4 regions of the Micromonospora robiginosa genome follow, and region 4 is predicted to be linked to each of the others. Evidence: riboswitches for the same ligand, from Rfam matches in the RefSeq annotation. Region 4 holds a riboswitch; each other region holds the start of a gene.

Region 1 (3,295 bases), 3.0 Mb from region 4:
GGTGGCAGCGGCGGAGATCCGCCGGCTGTACCCGGACCTGGCGTTGCCGGACGCGGTGCGCTCCACCGGCGTGCCGCCGGTCCAGCGCACGGTGGCCGCCGCCGAGCTGCCGTCGGCCACGGTCGAGGCGGCCCGGACGCTGCTGGCCGAGGTGGAGGGCACGGTCGGGGTGATCACACCGGTGCCGCGCCGGGACGAGGTGGCCGGCTGGCTGGGCGAGCTGGGCGGCGGCCGGCTCCAGGTGGTGACCAGCCTGCAGGCCAAGGGCATGGAGTACGACGGTGTGGTGCTGGTCGCGCCGGGCGAGATCCGGGCCGACCCGGGCTCCGGGGTGCGGACGCTCTACGTGGCGCTGTCCCGGGCCACCCAGCGCCTGACCACGCTCGATCCGGTGGGGTGACCCCACCCTCACTTGCACACATAGCGATGTGAGCATAGATTGGTCCCGGCCGAGACACGGGGCGGAGGGTGTGTGCGTGGGCGCAGGTCATGACCACAGCGGCGCGGTGGCCAACGCGGCGCACCGCCACCGAGGGCGACTCTGGGCCGCCTTCGCGCTGCTCACCGCGCTGATGCTGATCGAGGCGGTGGCCGCCTTCACGACCGGCTCGCTGGCGCTGCTCTCCGACGCCGGGCACATGTTCACCGACGTGCTCGGCATCGGCATGGCGCTCGCCGCGATCAGCGCCACCCGGCGCGCCCGCACCGACCCGCAGCGCACGTTCGGGCTCTATCGGCTGGAGGTGCTCGCGGCGCTGGCCAACGCGGTGCTGCTCGGCGCCGTCGCGGTCTACGTGCTAATCGAGGCGGTACGCCGGTTCGGCGAGCCGCCGGAGGTGCTCGCCGGCCCGATGCTCGTGGTCGCCGTGCTCGGCCTGCTCGCCAACGTCGCCGCGTTCGCGCTGCTGCGCTCCGGCGCGCAGGAGAGCATCAACCTGCGCGGGGCCTACCTGGAGGTGCTCGGCGACCTGCTCGGCTCGCTCGGCGTGATCGGCGCCGCGCTGGTCATCGCGGTCACCGACTGGTGGTGGGCCGACCCGGTGGTCGCCGTGGCGATCGGCCTGTTCATCCTGCCGCGCACCTGGCGGCTCGGCCGCGCCGCGGTCCGCATCCTGGTGCAGGCCGCGCCGGAGCACCTCCAGGTGACCGCGGTGCACGACCGGCTGACCGCCGTGCCCGGCGTGGCGGAGGTGCACGACCTGCACGTCTGGACGCTCACCTCGGGCATGGACGTCGCCTCGGCGCACCTGACGATCGACCCGGGCGCCGAGGTCGCCACCGTGCTGGCCGCGGCCCGGGACGCCCTGCACGAGGACTTCTCGATCGACCACGCCACGTTGCAGATCGAGCCCGGAGCGTCAGCCGGCGCCTGCGGTCCGACCGAGTGGTAATTAGGACAGACTTAAATCAGTGTAGTTATTGTAGGCTTATGCCGGTTTTGCCCGGTAACCGGCCCCGGTCCACGGCGCCGGCTCCGGGCAGCGCCGGTAGGCTCGGTCCCGGCCGCACCACGGGTGCCACTCCGGCACCTCTCGGCGCGGCCGGCGCCTAATCGCCCGCAGGGCGAGCCGGGGAACCACGTACGTGGGGTGCATCCGCGTCAGCGGTAGGGATCTTCCGTCCCGAACCCGTCAGCTAACCCGGTCGGCGGTTGACGGAAGGACACGTGAATGCCCACAGTGGCACCTGTACGACGGACGGCCGCCCGGTTGGCGGCCCTGCTCGTCGCGATGCTGGCCCTCGGTGTCGCGACCGTGCCGGTCTCCCCCGCCTCGGCGGCGCGGGCGGCCTCCCCGACCGGCCTGCTCGCCGCCGCACCCGGCGACGACGAGGGCGGCACCCCCGCGCTGCGCGAACAACTCGACGCGGCCAGCAAGGGCTGGCTCGACGCCAAGGCCGCGCTGAACCGCTCGGTGACCCGGCAGAAGCAGCTCAACGACCGGCTCAAGACCATCGACGTGGAGCTGACCGAGCGCGACGCCAAGGTCGGCGAGATCGCCGGGGTGGCCTACCGCACCGGCCGGATGGGCACCGCCGCGGCGCTGCTCGCCAGCCGCACCCCGGAGGGCTTCATGGACCGGGCCGCGGCTTTGGAGACGGTCGCCGCGCACGAGGACCGGACGCTGCGCGACCTGATCACCACCCGGGACGAGGCGATCCGCACCCGCACCGCGCTCGACGGCGAGATCCTGGAGCAGCGCAAGCAGGTCACGCTCATGGGCAAGCGCAAGGAGCAGGCCGAGCGGGCGCTGGAGGTGGCGAACAAGCGCAGCGCCACCACCCGCGACAGCGACGACGGTGGCAGCACCCGGGGCACGTCCACGGCGAACGCGACGCCGGCCAAGCGCAACTCCGACGGGTCGTGGCCGGCGGAGTCGTGCAGCGTCAACGACCCGACGCCGGCCAGCGGCTGCATCACCCCGCGCACGTTGCACGCGTTGCAGCAGGCCAAGGCCGCCGGCTTCACCCGGTACGTCTCCTGCCACCGACCCAGCGGCTCGGGTGAGCACCCGAAGGGACGGGCCTGCGACTTCGCCGCGCAGAAGGACGGCTTCGGCGGCGTCGCCAGCGGCGGCGACCGGACGTACGGCAACAACCTGTCCGCGTACTTCATCCGCAACGCCGACCCGCTCGCCGTGCTCTACGTGATCTGGTTCAAGCGGATCTGGCTGCCCAGCAGCGGCTGGAAGTCGTACAGCGGCGGCAACGGCGACCCGTCCAGCGACCACACCAACCACGTGCACCTGTCGGTCTACTAACGCGCACTACGCTCCACGACGTACCCCGGATGTCGTCGCGCGGCCCACGACGTGGGCCGCGCGACCCGGTGGGATCGGGGGCATGAGACGACTCTCCCCCGCCGGCCGCAAGGCGCTGCTCACCGCGCACCTGGTCACCTCGCTGGGCTGGCTCGGCGCCGACCTGACGCTGCTCGCGCTCGGCGTGGCCGGGCTGCGCGGCGCCGACCCCGACGTCGTCTACCCGGCGGCGGGGCTGCTGGTCACCTGGCTGTTCGCGCCGCTGAGCGTGGCGGTCTGGCTGGTCGGGACGGTCAGTGCGCTGCTCACCCCGTGGGGTCTGCTGCGCTGGCGCTGGGTGCTGGTGAAGTTCGTGCTCACCACCGTCATGCTCGGCCTGGTGCTGCTCCTGCTGACGCCCCGGATCCGGCACCTCGGCGCGCTCGCCGGGGCCGCCGACGCGCACCTGCGGGTCGACCTGGTGGTGGCGCCGGCCGTCTCCACCACCCTGCTGCTGATCGCCACCGTGCTGTCCACCCACAAGCCGTGGGGGCGGA
Region 2 (3,295 bases), 1.5 Mb from region 4:
CCCCGGGTCGAGGTCGGCGACGAGGTGATCCTGGTCGAGCTGACCGACCCGGCCGACCCGACGGTGAAGGCCTACAACATCGCCGAGCACCAGCGCGGCACGCCGCTGGTCTGGCTGGTGGCGCTCTTCGCCGCCGCGATCGTGGCGTTCGGCCGCTGGCGTGGGCTGGCCGCGCTCGGCGGGCTGGTGGCCAGCTTCGCCATCCTGCTCGGCTTCGTGCTGCCCGGGATCGGCGCCGGCCGCTCCCCGCTGCCGGTCGCGATCGTCGGCGCCGCGCTCATCATGTTCGTGGTGCTCTACCTGACCCACGGGATCAGCGCGCAGACCTCGGTGGCGGTGCTCGGCACGCTCGGCAGCCTGGTGGTCACCGGCGTGCTCGGCACGCTCGCCACCGGCGCCACCCACCTGACCGGCTTCGGCAGCGAGGACGCCACCACGCTCTCCATGTTCCAGGGCGACGTGGACCTGCACGGGCTGCTGCTGGCCGGCATCATCATCGGCTCGCTGGGCGTGCTGGACGACGTCACGGTCACCCAGTCGGCGACCGTCACCGAGCTGGCCCGCGCCAACCCGGGGCTGTCCCGGCGGCAGCTCTACCGGGCGGCCACCCGGGTCGGCCGGGCGCACATCGCGTCCACCGTGAACACCATCGTGCTGGCGTACGCGGGCGCCTCGCTGCCGCTGCTGCTCCTGCTGGTCGCCGACTCCCGCCCGGTGAGCCAGATCCTCACCAGCGAGTTCCTCGCCCAGGAGATCGTCCGTAGCGCGGTCGCCACGCTCGGCCTGATCGCCGCCGTACCGCTGACCACGGCGCTGGCCGCGGTCGTCACCACCGCCGGGCGCCGCGAGGCGGACCCCGGCCGGCCGCCGCCGGATCGGGACGCGGCGATGGAGGCGCTCGGCGGAGGACGACCCGGCGGCCCGAGGAGTACGGAGGCCGCATGGTGACACTCCGCAGCGTGACGGCCGACGTCAAACGCGATGCGGCTCACGCTGGGCAATGTCGAATTCTCGCGATTGGTCGGCTTCCGGACGTAGATCCCCGGTCGGGATCTCGGGTAACCTCGCCCCCGGTCACCGCCGAAGGCGCGCACCGGCGCCTGCGGTGCCGCCGCCCAATCGCCTCCGGGCGAACCGGGGAACCAGGTACATGGGGTGAATCCGCGCGAGCGGTAGGGGCCACTTCCGTCCCGAACCCGTCAGCTAACCCGGTCGGCGGTCGACGGAAGGGAACACTGTGACGGCACCCCTGCGCCGCTGGTCGACACCCGTGGTGGCCGTGCTCGCCGCGCTCGCCGTGCTGGTCGGGCCGACCTCGGCGACGGCCGCCCCGCACGCCGCCGCCCCCAAGCCCTCCGGGCACGCGGAGGACGACGAGCCGCCGCTCATCACCGAGGCGATCGACTCCGCCAACCGGAACTACCTGCAGGCCAAGTCGAAGCTCACCACGTCGCAGCAGCGCCAGAAGCGGCTGGCCGCCGAGAAGGCCGCGGCCGAGGCCGAGCTGGCGGCGCTCAGCCCGCAGGTCAACCAGATCGCCGCGCAGTCCTACCGGACCGGCCGGATGGGCGCGATGGCGATGCTGCTGGAGAGCCGGTCGCCCGACTCGTTCGTGGAACGCGCCAGCGCCCTGGACGAGCTCAACCTCTTCAACGCGCAGCGGCTCGCCGCCGTCAACGACGCCAGGAACCGCGCCGAGCAGGCCAAGATCGCCGCCGACGCCGAGGTGCGCGAGCAGGAGAAGCAGACCAACGCGATGGCCCGCGAGCGGACCGAGGCGCAGAAGGCGCTGAAGCTGGTCGGCGGCCTGGGCTTCACCGGCGGCCTGGTCTCGGCCACCTCGCCGGTCGCCAAGATCGGCCCCGGCCGGACCGCCGACGGCGGCTGGAAGTCCGAGTCGTGCAGCGAGAACGACCCGACCACCTCCGGCTGCGTCACGCCGCGCACGCTGCACGCGTACAAGGAGGTCAAGCGCGCCGGCTTCAACCGCTTCGTGGGTTGTTACCGGCCGGGCGGCCCGTGGGAGCACCCCAAGGGCAAGGCCTGCGACTGGTCCCTGCAGAACAGCGGCTTCTCGCCGTGGCACAACAACGACACCCGCAGGTACGGCAACGAGGTCGCCGCCTTCCTCATCCGCAACGCGGACCGGCTGGGCATCTACTACGTGATCTGGAACCGGCAGATCTGGTTCCCGGCCACCGGCTGGAGTTCCTACAGCGGACCCTCCAACCACACCGACCACGTGCACATGTCGCTGCTCTGACGCGACAGGCACACACGGAAGGGGCCGCCCTCGGGCGGCCCCTTCCGTGTGTCCGGGTGCGACTCAGCCGGCGAGCGCCGGGTCCACCGGCGCGGCCGGGGCGGGCAGCGGGTCCGGGGACTGCGCCACCGTCCGCACCTCGCCGCCGCTGAGCCGGTACGACATGCCGACCACCGTGCACGCGCCACCGGCCACCCGCTCGGCGAGCACGGTCGAGCGGGCCAGCAGCGTCTCCACGATCTGCGCGATGTGGACGTCGACGATGCCGTCGAGGTCCTCGACCCCCTCCCGGGCGGCACGCAGCAGGCTGGGCGACACGGCGTCCACCACCGCGCCCAGGTGCCCGGCCGGGGCGGAGCCGGTGCGGACCGCCTCGCGGGCCGCCTGGACCGCGCCGCACGAGTCGTGGCCGAGCACCACCACGAGCGGCGTGCCGAGGACGGTAACCGCGTACTCGACGCTGCCGAGCACCTCGGGGCCGGCGGTGTGGCCGGCGGTGCGCACCACGAAGAGGTCACCGAGACCCTGGTCGAAGATGATCTCGGCGGCGAGGCGGGAGTCGGAGCAGCCGACGATCACCGCGAACGGGTGCTGGCCGTCGGCGACCGCCGCCCGACGACCGGCGTCCTGATTCGGGTGCTGCGGCACACCGGTGACGAACCGCTGGTTACCGGCCCGCAGCTCGGCGAGTGCCTCGTCGGGGGTGGTCGGGATCATCGCTGTTCACCTCGTCCTCACAGGGCACGACCAGGCCGGCCGGCGGCGGTGTCGGCCTCGCGACCCACCGTCACACGCGACCGACAGCACGTCAAGATTTCGTGATCCGCATTTCATACGTCAGCGTTCGACGTCGCGCCGGGTCGGGGTCCGGACCGCCGAAGCCATACGATGACCACCATGGCGACCACACCATCCGAGGACGGTAGCCGCCGCAACTGGACCTTCCTCACCAACCACGGGCACGTCCTGCTGGCCATCGCGCGCAACCCCACCGCGCGCCTGCGGGACGTGGCCGACGAGGTGGGCGTCACC
Region 3 (3,295 bases), 2.0 Mb from region 4:
CTCTCCGACCGCGACCTGGTCTCCGAGATCAAGGCGGGCACGCTCGCGCTGGAGCCCTTCGAGCCCACGCTGGTGCAGCCGTCCAGCATCGACGTACGCCTGGACCGGTTGTTCCGGGTCTTCAACAACCATCTCTACACCCACATCGACCCGTCGATGCAGCAGGACGACCTGACGTCGATGGTGGAGGTGCCGGAGGGGCAGCCGTTCGTGCTGCACCCCGGGGAGTTCGTGCTCGCCTCCACGTTGGAGGTCATCTCGTTGGGCGACCAGCTCGCCGGCCGGCTGGAGGGCAAGTCGTCCCTGGGCCGGCTCGGCCTGCTGACCCACTCCACGGCCGGCTTCATCGATCCGGGCTTCTCCGGCCACGTCACGCTGGAGCTGTCCAACGTGGCGAACCTGCCGATCACGCTCTGGCCGGGCATGAAGATCGGCCAGTTGTGCATCTTCCGGCTGTCCTCGCCGGCCGAGCACCCGTACGGCTCGGCCGTCTACGGTTCGCGCTACCAGGGCCAGCGCGGCCCGACGCCGAGCCGCTCCTGGCAGAGCTGGCGCACCTGGCCGACGCGCTGACGATCTCCGCCGCTGTTAAGCGGGGCCCCCGCCTATGCAGAATGCGTTAAGCGGGGGCCCCTCCTTACATCTCAGCCGGGGCGGCCGTAACTGTTGATGTCGCCGTCGTCGTACCGCTTCATGGTGATGGGCTTGCCGGACTGGGAGGCGTGCACCACCCAGCCGTCGCCGACGTACATCCCGACGTGGTGCAGGTCGCCGTAGTAGAAGACCAGGTCACCGGCGCGCAGCTCGGCGCGGCTGACCCGCTTCGTCACGTCGTGCTGCTGCCGGGCGTTGTGCGGCAGCGAGACCCCGGCCTTGGCCCAGGCGGCCATGGTCAGGCCGGAGCAGTCGAAGTGGTCCGGGCCGGCGGCGCCCCAGACGTAGATCTTGCCGATCTGGGCGCAGGCGAACTTGACCGCCACGCCGGCCGCGCCGCCGGGATACCCGGACGGGCAGGGGGCCGGACGCAGCTTGCCGCCACCGCCGTTGCCGTACACCTTGAGCCGCAGCTTCTGCAGCCTGGCGATCTCGGCGTCGATCTGCTTCTTCTTCGCCGCGAGCTGCGCCTCGGTGCGGCTCAGGTCGGCGACCATCGCGTCCAGCGGCTTCTTCTTCGCGGCCAGCTCGTCGCGCAGCTCGGCGATGTCGTGCACCTGCTCCTGCTGGTGGTGCGCGAAGCGGTCGAGCATCTCCAGGCCGCTGACCAGCTCGCTCGGCGAGCGGCTGCCCAGTAGCGCGTTGACGGTGGAGAGGTTGTCGCCCTTGTACGCGTCGGCGGCGAGCCCGCCGACCTGCCCCAGCGCGGCGTCCACCCGGGCCTGGAGCGGGGCGATCTGCTTACCGAGCGCGTCGGCCTGCCGGCGCCGCGCGGCGAGCTGCTCGCGGACGGAGTTGACCTGCTCGATGACGGGTTCGAGCTTGTTCCAGTCGCGGTCGATCTGGGCCTCGATCTCGGCGACCGAGGGTTCGGCGTGGGCCGCCGTCGCGCCACCGGTCAGGACGACCGCGGCGCCGACCAGGGCGGCGAGTGTGGTGGTGCAGCGGGACCAGCGGGAACGCGGCACGACGGCGGACCGGTCGGCAGACCGGCTCGACGTCGGCCGCGGGGCATGGAGTGCCACCGGGCGTCCGTACTCCTTCGTCTGACCGCCTACCGGGTTAGCTGACGGGTTCGGGCGGGAAGGGAGCCGCCCTACCGCAGTGGCTGCGGATTCACCCCAGGTACCTGGGTCCCCGGTTCGCCCGTGGGCGACTCGGCGGTGTCGGACCGTCACCGCCCGGGGTGGACGATGAGACTGGCGGCCGACGATTGACCAGAGTAGGGACCTCTGTTATCGATCCGCAACCCGAACGGCCGTGACACTCCGTGCCGAATATCTGACGCGAGACACGAGTGAAGCTTTCTTTCATGCAACATTAAGCACCGGAAAGGTATTGACCGACGCGGGTGCCCGGAGTGAGGGTGGGGACGCAGTGACCCCCATCCCTGTCCAGGAGGTTCGATGCACCTCTCACCCCCGCCGTCGGGCAGACGGATACTGCTCGCCGCCGCCGTGGCCGCCGCCACCGCGCTGGCGACCACCGGCCCGGTGACCGCCGCGCCGCAGTCCGCCCCACCCACCGGCGACCGGCAGCAGCAGTACGCCGCGGCCGCCACCGAGTACGGCGTACCGCAGGACGTGCTGCTCGGCGTCTCCTACCTGGAGTCCCGCTGGGACGTCCACCCCGGCCAGCCCAGCACCAGCGGCGGCTACGGCCCGATGCACCTGACCGACGCCGCGCACGTCCTCGCCACGCCGGGCAGCGCCCACGTCGACGAGGACGAGGACCCGCGCGGCGACGACGCCCGCCCGCTCACCCTCGACCCGGCCACCGCCGCCGCGCCGGCCCGGGAGACGCCGCTGCCGAAGGCCTCGCTCCAGACGCTCGACGCCGCCGCGACGCTCACCGGGCTCGACGCACAGAAGCTGCGCACCGACCCGGCGGCGAACATCCGCGGCGGGGCGGCGCTGCTCGCCTCGTACCAGAAGGCACTGGGCGGGCCGGTCGGCGCCGGCAGCGACGCCGCGGCCTGGTACGGCGCGGTGGCCCGCTACTCCGGCGCGGACACCGCCGACGCGGCGGCGGCCTTCGCCGACGAGGTCTACGACCAGCTCGGTCAGGGCGCCACCCGCACCACCGACGACGGGCAGCGGGTCACGCTGGCCGCCACCACCGCGCAGCCGGACCGTGCCGGCCTGGCCCGGCTCGGCCTGCGGCACGCCGCGCGACCGGACGGGTTGGAGTGCCCGGTGCGGTTGGCCTGCGAGTGGATCCCCGCGCCGTACGAGCAGCTCAGCGCGGACCCGGGCGACTACGGCAACCACGACCTGGGCAACCGGCCCAAGCAGCAGAAGATCGAGTACATCGTCATCCACGACACCGAGGGCTACTTCGCCCCCAGCGTCGACCTCGTGAAGCGGGCCGACTACCTGGGCTGGCACTACACGCTGCGCTCGGTGGACGGCTACGTCGCCCAGCACATCAAGGCCAAGGACGTCGGCTGGCACGCCGGCAACTGGTACGTCAACGCCAAGTCCATCGGCCTGGAGCACGAGGGCTTCGCCGGGCAGGGCACCTGGTACACCGAGGCGATGTACCGCAGCTCGGCCAAGCTGGTCCGGTACCTGGCGCAGAAGTTCGGCATCCCGATGGACCGGCAGCACATCATCGGCCACGACAACGTGCCCGGCACCAC
Region 4 (3,295 bases):
GCGGCACGACGACGCCAACGCCGAACGGCAGCGTGGCCTCGCCGCCGCGCGGCAGGGCGCCCCCACCGGTGTGACCGAGCCACAGCCGGAGAGCGCCGCCGTGCCGCCCTCCCGCCGGCTCCCGCTGCCCGGCGGTCAGCCGCCGGCGCCGGCCGGCCCGCGGGCCCCGCCCGCCCGCTGACCCGCCGCGGGTCCGGCCCGCGCCCCTCCACCCGAACCTCACCCCGCACCCGCCCTCGGCGTTTCGGCGGCGCCCGTACCCGCCCGGCCCGTGCGGATCTTCCCGCTTTCGTCTCCCGTGAGGTGCCGACCATGTCGCAGACCGTTCTCCTCAACTTCCTCACCGCGGTTCCCGAGGCCGCCGCCATCTGGTCGGCGCTGATCGTGCTCGCGCTCGCCCTGCTCGCCGTGCTGGTCGCCCGCCCGGAGCGGGACGGCGCGACCGAGGTCGAAGCCGACCCGGTCGACGCGGACACCCTCCACCGCGCCGACCTCGCCCGATACGCCGACGAGGTGGCCGTGGCCGCCGCCGGAGCCGCCCAGACCGCACATCGCCGCCGCGAGCGGTGGCTGGCCGCGCAGACCGAGGCGGACCGGGCCTGGGCGGCGTACGACGAGGCGGACACCGCCGCCCGCCGCCTGGCCGCCGCCGGCGCGCTGCCCGCCCCGCACACGCCACACACCCCGACCGAGTACGCGGCACGGGAACGCTGGCTGCACCACGCCGCCATGTCGGCGCACTGGCGGGGCGACCTGACCGCCCGCCAACTCGCCGACGTGCTGGCCCACCGCAACGGGTGGGACCCGCGCCGCCACCCGGCCGAGCAGGAGATCGTGCTGGCCCGCACGGTCCGTGACGGGCGTCGGGCCGGCTGGGAGACTGCCGCCGAGCGGGAGCGCCTGGCGTGGCGGGACGCCGAACTGGCCGCCGAGTCGGCCCGCACGCTCGCCGCCGAGGCGTACGCGGCAGCCGTCGCGCTGCGGCCCGTGCCGGCGTCCCGGGCCCCGGCCGCGACCCGCGTCCCGGCGACGGCGGCCGTGCGGAGCGCCCGCTGGCGTCCGGCCCGGGTGGGCTGAGCCGACGACCTCGGCCGAATCGTTACCGAGTGTGGTGAGCCCGGTCACGGGCGCCGTCCGACCGGCGACGGCCGGACCCGATGACCGGTGCTGCGCCTGCTGCCCGTTTCTCCGCCGGCCGGATGTCCCCCTTTTGGGCGGACAGCTACCGGCGTAGCCGCTCGTCCCATTGAGGGGCATCGGTGACCGGCTGCACCGAATCCGTAGTCGCCCCGCACGTTTCCGCAGGTGGCGGCGCTTGGCAGGGCGTTTACCCGCCGGTAGTGTCGGCGCGTCCGGTGCGGTTGACGGTCGCAGATGGCGACGCCGTGCCGACCCGCCTAATCGTGCACACACGAACCGGGGACCCACAGCAACACCGGGGTGAATCCGCGCGCCACGGCCGCGGTAGGGCGTACTTCCCGCCCGAATCCGTCAGCTAACCCGGTCGGCGGCCACGGAAGGAGTTCCGCCTCGTGCCCTCCACCCCCCGATCGTCCCCCGCCTCCACGGCCACCGGGTACCGGCGCTCGCCTGACCGGCGACACGTCCCCCGACCCCTGATCGCCCGGCAGCCCGGGCGTCGCTTCCGCGGCCCTGCCGCCCGCCAGCGCGTGTGAGTTCCTCCGCGCGCCGGGCCGGCGCGTGCCGCTCACCCCCGTGGAGGAACCACCGTGAAGCACCACCTGAAGCGTCAACTGCGGCGTCTCGCCACCGAGCGCCCGTACCAGATCATCGCCGGCTCGGCAGCGGCCCTCGTGCTCGCGAGCGGCACCGGCGCCGCCCTCGCCGCCACCGACGACGCCCCGGTCCGCCAGGAGAACACCGCCTCGGTGGCCGACCTCGGCGCCCGGCTCGGCGACACCGCCAGCCGCAGCGAGGCCCGGATCGCCGTCCCGGCCCCGAGCACGTCGCCCAGCGCCACGCCCAGCGCGTCGCCCCGGCCCAGCGCCTCGGCCTCGGCGAAGGCTGCCGACCCGGACACCACCCGCACGGCCAAGCCGAAGCCGCCGTCGAGCCGGACGCTCGACTACGACTACCAGGCGCAGACCACCTACTACTACTGCGGTCCGGCCGCCGTGCGCAACGCGCTCAGCGCCAACGGCATCGAGCGCAGCCAGGACACCCTGGCCGTCGCCCTCGGCACCACCGAGATGGGCACCAACTCCGCCGAGGACACCACCCGCGTCCTCAACCAGCAGGTCAAGGGCAACCCGTACCGGACCCGCATGATCCCGGGCTCGGCCACCCGAGCGCAGATCGACCAGCTCCAGGCCGACGTCGTACGGGCCGTCAGCAACGGCCGGGCCGTCGTCTCGAACATCGTCGGCGACGCCACCGACACCAACGGCGGCTGGCACTCGTTCCCGGGCGGCCACTACATCGCCGTGGTCGGCTACAAGAACGACGGCCGGACCGTGCGGATCGCCGACTCGGCCGACCCGTCGCTGCCGTCGTACTGGGTCAGCACGATCGACCTGGCGAACTGGATGGCCACGCGCGGTTACTCCGCCTGACCTCTTTCTTCGGTACGCGTGAAGGCCGGCACCCGTTTCGGGGTGCCGGCCTTCTTCGCGCTTACTTGGTCCAGTGCTGGGCGACGAGGTCGGTGGCCTGCTTCTCCCACTGCGCGTAGGCGTCCGGGTAGGCGGAGACCTGCACGGTCTGCGCGGCGTCGGTCAGGGGCATGTCCTGCCAGCCGTCGACCTGCTTCAGCCCCTTCAGGAAGGCCAGGGTGGAGTGCTCGGGGTCGGTGATCTCCTCCGGCGTACCCCAACCACTGGAGGGGCGCTGCTGGAACAGGCCCAGCGAGTCATGGTCGTTGCGGTCGCCGAGGTGGCCGAGGTTCTCCAGCTTCGACTCCTGCAGGCTGGTCGCGATCGAGATGACCGCGGCCCGCTCGGGCAGGCCGGCCTTCTTCGTCGCGGCGATGATCGCCTTGGCGTTGGCGGTCTGCTCGTCGTTGAGGGTGATGGTGGACTGCTCGCCCTGCACGGTGGCCGTCACCGGCTTGGCGGCGGCGTGCGCGGGGGTGTCGGCGTGGGCGGCGATCGGGCCGGCGAACACGCCACCGGTGAAGGCCAGACCAGCGATACCGAGGATGCTCTTGCGCAGGATCGTGTTCATGGTGGGCTCCATTCGGGGGTCAACACACCCTCGCGGGGGACGGGGGTGCGGGCACCGTCAGGCGCTCGAAAAGGTCAGGGGGTTTCCGGCGTGGGCGCGGAGCGCGGGGCTC

What was found. A riboswitch is a leader RNA that binds a small molecule or an ion and turns the genes downstream of it on or off. The one in region 4 is predicted to bind cyclic di-AMP.
Region 1: linked by a shared signal. The riboswitch ahead of H1D33_RS01695 (coiled-coil domain-containing protein) and the one ahead of H1D33_RS14475 (C39 family peptidase) in region 4 are both predicted to bind cyclic di-AMP.
Region 2: linked by a shared signal. The riboswitch ahead of H1D33_RS21410 (coiled-coil domain-containing protein) and the one ahead of H1D33_RS14475 (C39 family peptidase) in region 4 are both predicted to bind cyclic di-AMP.
Region 3: linked by a shared signal. The riboswitch ahead of H1D33_RS23655 (C40 family peptidase) and the one ahead of H1D33_RS14475 (C39 family peptidase) in region 4 are both predicted to bind cyclic di-AMP.

What each region holds. Positions count from the first base shown of each region.
Region 1 is NZ_CP059322.2:334,131-337,425, reverse strand. It holds gene H1D33_RS01705 (HelD family protein) at 1-400, shown strand, start outside; gene H1D33_RS01700 (cation diffusion facilitator family transporter) at 477-1,391, shown strand; cyclic di-AMP (ydaO/yuaA leader) riboswitch at 1,536-1,665, shown strand; gene H1D33_RS01695 (coiled-coil domain-containing protein) at 1,671-2,759, shown strand; gene H1D33_RS01690 (hypothetical protein) at 2,842-3,295, shown strand, end outside.
Region 2 is NZ_CP059322.2:4,889,517-4,892,811, forward strand. It holds gene H1D33_RS21405 (YibE/F family protein) at 1-948, shown strand, start outside; cyclic di-AMP (ydaO/yuaA leader) riboswitch at 1,103-1,233, shown strand; gene H1D33_RS21410 (coiled-coil domain-containing protein) at 1,238-2,263, shown strand; gene H1D33_RS21415 (carbonic anhydrase) at 2,327-2,980, opposite strand; gene H1D33_RS21420 (helix-turn-helix transcriptional regulator) at 3,152-3,295, shown strand, end outside.
Region 3 is NZ_CP059322.2:5,339,215-5,342,509, forward strand. It holds gene dcd (dCTP deaminase) at 1-573, shown strand, start outside; gene H1D33_RS23655 (C40 family peptidase) at 645-1,622, opposite strand; cyclic di-AMP (ydaO/yuaA leader) riboswitch at 1,690-1,827, opposite strand; gene H1D33_RS23660 (N-acetylmuramoyl-L-alanine amidase) at 2,061-3,295, shown strand, end outside.
Region 4 is NZ_CP059322.2:3,383,159-3,386,453, reverse strand. It holds gene H1D33_RS14485 (hypothetical protein) at 1-181, shown strand, start outside; gene H1D33_RS14480 (hypothetical protein) at 313-1,077, shown strand; cyclic di-AMP (ydaO/yuaA leader) riboswitch at 1,385-1,525, shown strand; gene H1D33_RS14475 (C39 family peptidase) at 1,731-2,573, shown strand; gene H1D33_RS14470 (hypothetical protein) at 2,635-3,183, opposite strand.